DNA from 2 places in the Paenibacillus sp. JT22N12 genome. Region 2 is predicted to be linked to the other one. Evidence: a T-box and tRNA genes for the amino acid it is inferred to sense, from the RefSeq annotation. Region 2 holds a T-box; the other holds one or more tRNA genes.
The links. The T-box of region 2 lies ahead of ileS (isoleucine--tRNA ligase). A T-box ahead of a tRNA ligase gene usually reads a tRNA of that ligase, here a tRNA-Ile.
Positions count from the first base shown of each region.

Region 1: it encodes a tRNA-Ile, which carries the amino acid that the T-box ahead of ileS (isoleucine--tRNA ligase) is inferred to sense. The anticodon was not compared.

Region 1 is NZ_JBWDNU010000002.1:986,893-989,282, reverse strand. Features, by position in the region: gene AC0YOA_RS09685 (SPL family radical SAM protein) at 1-305, opposite strand, end outside; gene AC0YOA_RS09680 (uracil-DNA glycosylase) at 309-1,016, opposite strand; tRNA gene AC0YOA_RS09675 (tRNA-Leu) at 1,171-1,259, opposite strand; tRNA gene AC0YOA_RS09670 (tRNA-Ile) at 1,279-1,355, opposite strand; tRNA gene AC0YOA_RS09665 (tRNA-Met) at 1,377-1,453, opposite strand; gene AC0YOA_RS09660 (hypothetical protein) at 1,540-1,704, opposite strand; gene AC0YOA_RS09655 (ABC transporter substrate-binding protein) at 1,898-2,390, opposite strand, start outside.
Region 2 is NZ_JBWDNU010000008.1:206,913-209,302, forward strand. Features, by position in the region: gene ileS (isoleucine--tRNA ligase) at 1-738, opposite strand, end outside; T-box leader at 800-1,054, opposite strand; gene AC0YOA_RS26150 (TetR/AcrR family transcriptional regulator) at 1,104-2,009, opposite strand; gene AC0YOA_RS26155 (DHA2 family efflux MFS transporter permease subunit) at 2,162-2,390, shown strand, end outside.

The DNA.
Region 1 (2,390 bases), on a different contig from region 2:
ATTGATGCATATTCTGCCGGCTGATAAGGGTCCGTTGCCGAGGACATGAAGACCGTTACTGGCCCTTTCTTCAGGGCTCTGCTCCATTCCTTGCCGAAATCCTCGCCTTCAAATGGCTTGGGATCCACCCACTCGCCCCATGGCTCATCGCGAAACATGGCAACCGGCATACGCCTGACATAACAATAGGAACAGCCGAAGGAGCAGCCAACGTACGGGTTCAGCGTATACGAATAACCCGTCAGATAGCCTGATGCGGGATTAAGCAGCTTCGATACCCGTTTCTTCGATTCTGCAGACGGCATATTTCACTCCTGATCAGCGGCGGATTCCAGCTGGGCGAGCGACGGCACGCACCAATCGATCTCCGGACGGCCAATGCTGTGAAGGAAATGGTTCGTGCGCGAGAAGGGCCGGCTGCCAAAAAAACCCCGGTGCGCGGCAAACGGACTGGGGTGTGCCGATGAAATCATGCAGTGCCTGTCCGAATCAATCGCCGAGGCCTTCTCCTGGGCATGCTTGCCCCATAAAATAAACACAACAGGCGTCTCCCGCTTGTTCAAGGCCTGGACAATGGCATCGGTAAACCGTTCCCACCCCAGGCCCTGATGCGATGCGGCAGCACCCGCCTGCACGGTCAGCACATTATTAAGCAGCAGCACGCCTTGTTTGGCCCAAGAAACGAGATGCCCATGGTCAGGAATGGGACAGCCCAAATCATCCTTCAGCTCTTTGAAAATATTTTGCAATGAAGGCGGAGTCTTGACGCCCGGCTGTACGGAAAAGCTTAGACCGTGGGCCTGATTTGGACCATGGTAGGGGTCCTGTCCCAAAATGACCACACTTGTTTTCTCATACGATGTGTAATGCAGCGCATTAAAAATATCATGCATGCCCGGATAAATGGTTTGTCTCCGATATTGTTCCGCAAGATGAGAACGGAGTTCCTTGTAGTAGGGCTGCTCCAGCTCCTGATCCAGAATTGAAGCCCAATCATTTTTGAATATGACAGCCAACTTCATTTCCTCCTCCAATGAAAATTAAAAAAAGCACCCCTCCGCTATACTCATCTGCTGACGAGGATATTACGGCTATGAGATGCTGATTTCTTTTCCGACTGCTCGTCCTTCGAACGTTATCGGTATGTATGGATCCTATAAGTACAAAGCTTGGTGCCGAGGACGGGAATCGAACCCGTACGGTGGTCACCCACCGCAGGATTTTAAGTCCTGTGCGTCTGCCAGTTCCGCCACCCCGGCATGAGTGACGTGTATGAGATGGTGGGCCCTGAGGGACTCGAACCCCCGACCAATCGGTTATGAGCCGACCGCTCTAACCAACTGAGCTAAGGGCCCTTAAGATAATAATCGAAAGGTTGGTTGCGGGGGCAGGATTTGAACCTGCGGCCTTCGGGTTATGAGCCCGACGAGCTACCGGGCTGCTCCACCCCGCGAAAGTACCATTTTCACAACAACGTCATTTGAATGGCGACAAGATATAATATACAACACATTCCAATATTAAGTCAAGATTTTTTTCTCAGGGGACATACCGGACTCCGAAACGCCCTTTCCGCGACTGGAATACCTCGATTTCCCGGGGACTTTCATAGCCATAAACCCACCAGTCACTCTCCATTCGGCTTACCAGACATCCTGCCTGAAACTTCGTTTCATACAAACGGATCCAATACACCCATCGCATGAAGACAACCTCCATTACCATTTTTCCAATAGGTTGTCCATTTAAGGAAAAAATAAGTCTTCCTCAGCAGACAAAAAGAAACGGCAGTCGCCGTCCGGTTGAGGCTAAGCTAAGCTTCCTCCCTTAGAAAAAAATAACCGTTCTTACACTTCAAAAAAATACTGCCGCACGATTGTGCGGCAGTGACGGAGTGTTAGCCTCCGGAGTTATATATGACTTTTCCGCCGCCCCCGCCGCCAGCAGCAGGGTCAAGCATGGCATTTGGATCTGTTTTAAGCTTTTGCAGAAATGAATCGCCTTTAGTCTGCCATTCCTTGAGCGCGGCATCCACCGACTTCTTGCCGTCGACAACCTCCTGGAAGAGAGGCTGGCCCAATTGGTTCACTTGATAAAGGCCCTGTTTATCCCGGTATAATTTATCCAGCTCAATGTCCTGCGGCGGTACTGGCTTGAGCGCGTAGAAAGCGCCGATATTATAGCTCATGCCATCCTTGGGCTTGAGGAACGATTTGCGGGCCACCATCTCATACGTGCTGCGGGATTTCAGCTTTGCCCATTCCTTGCTGTTATTGAATTGAATGAATTCCCAGGCATCCTCGCTGTTTTGCGCTTTCGCATTGATGGCCATCAGATTGCTCAGATAAATACTTCCACCAACGCCTGGCGCTTCGGCAAAGGTAGGAACG
Region 2 (2,390 bases):
CAGAGAAATGCCAAGGTTCGCAGGCAGCGTCCAAGGGGTTGTCGTCCAGATGACGATTGAGGCATCTGATGGAAGCTTCCCATTCCCCACCTTCACATCAAAAGCGACGTATACGGAGGTAGAAGTCTTATCCTGGTATTCAATCTCCGCTTCCGCCAGCGCACTCTCCGAGGACGGAGACCAGTAAACCGGCTTCAAGCCTTTATAGATGTAGCCTTTGTTCACCATTCCGCCGAATACGCGGATTTGCTGTGCCTCATACTTGGGCTGAAGCGTAATATACGGGTTGCTCCAGTCGCCCCGGATACCCAGCCGCTTGAACTGCACCTTCTGCTTTTCCACCCACTCCAGGGCATATTCTTTGCAATAATCACGGAATTCAGAGACCGTCATTTTCTTGCGGTCCACCTTGCCGCCGTTGGCAATCGCCTGCTCGATAGGCAGCCCATGCGTATCCCAGCCGGGAACAAAAGGGGCATCGAAGCCCTGCATCGTCTTGAAGCGGACAATCATATCCTTCAAAATCTTGTTCATCGCATGGCCGATATGGATGTTGCCATTGGCATACGGCGGTCCGTCATGCAAAATAAATTTCGGCTTGCCCCTGCGGCTGCTGCGCACCTGGGCATAGATATCCTGCTCTTCCCACTGCTGCTGCAGTTTGGGCTCTGCCTGCGGCAGATTGCCGCGCATGGGAAAATCGGTTTGCAGCAGGTTTAACGTTTTTCCATAATCCATCCGTCTCACTCCTTGTCGGTGTTTAGGTAAATAAATATAAAAAAGACCTCTCATCCCTGAAAAAAGGGACGAGAAGTCTCGCGGTACCACCCTGATTAAGCCAGGCGCCTGTGGCATGTCAGGAACATACCGGCAGCGCCAATGCTTCGCTCTGGTGATCGTTAACGGGATCTGCCGATACTCTCTAAGCCTGTATAAGGTTCAAGAGATACTCAAGGGTGATTTTCCAACGGCGGTTGAAGTCCGGGCTTTCACCAAATCCCCGGCTCGCTGGCTGCAACCTGTGCCTTGTACTCGTCCCTGTCATCGCTTTGGTCGTCATTTTGCTTATTGTGAAGTAGTATAGCGGATAACCGGATCCTTAGTCAACCAATCCCGTCCAGCTTATGCCTGTACCTGATCAGATGCCTGTTCAGCTGCCAAACAAAGTATTTGAGCTCATGCTCCTGCTCCAGCAGTACGAGCAGCGCCTGCATCACGACCAGTTTGGGTCGTTCCTGTCTGAATTCATCCTGAAGCGCCTCAACCGCCTCTTTCAGCTGCGTTCTTTTTGCATTGGTGACGGACAGCTCCTTCACGGTCGTCAGCAGCACCGCCAGCAGAGCGTTCCGATGATCGTCAGCAGAGACCGCAATCCCTTCCATGCCGCATTTCACGCATTCATTCATAAGCGAGTCGCTTAATACCGGAAGCGGTTTCTTTTGCAGAATGCTCGCAGCCATTTCCTCAATGCGGTCTACAATGAAAGAGGTGATATCTCTGATAATCAGCGGTTTATCCTCGAAGACCAGCAGGAAGATATATTCCCGTACAATGCCGTTATACATAACGACCAGATCCCATATGTTCGGAATGATTTCGTCACCCACCAGCCTGATCAAGCCTTCCTTATGGAAGTTAAGCAAGCTGGATTTCAACTGCAGGAAGAACGTCGTCATTTGCCCGTCGGACTTCGTCAGCTCTTTGATTTCCTGCATAATAAACCGGTTGACCATAAAAAACTCAAATTGAATTTCCGTTTCCCGGATAAAAACCTCGCGCGGGGAAAGCTCCGAATGCTCTCTGATAGTCTCAAGCTGCTCACGCAGATTTTGTATACGGCTCACATGAACTTCCCTGAATAAATCCTCTTTGGACTGAAAGTATTTATATAAAGAACCTTTGGCGATTCCACAATCATCGGAAATATCCTGAATCGATGTGGCCAGATATCCTTTTTCCGAGAAATGACGAACAGCGGACTCAATAATTCTGTCCTTGATAAGGCTCACTTTACTCCCTCTTTTCAAAAAAATGATTTGACTTTCACAAGAATATCGGTAAAATTAAGCCTACCGTGACCGATAGGTTTTTTATAAAAACCATAAGTCAATAATAGGAGGTTATTCAACTCACGTCAAGGCGAGCTTGAACATGCTGCATATTGTGTCAGGCACGGTATAGAGAAAGAGACAAATATATAGAGATGGAGAGGAACAAACTCATGTCCACGCAAAATGCATCAACTGCTGCGTCAGAGCCGGAATTTTCAATCAAATCCATAATTGCGCCGCTTCTTGCCGTCATTATTGGAATGATCATGGTTATTCTGGACAGTACAGTCGTCAATGTCGCCGTTCCTAACTTGCAGGATTACTTCAACAGCTCGCTCA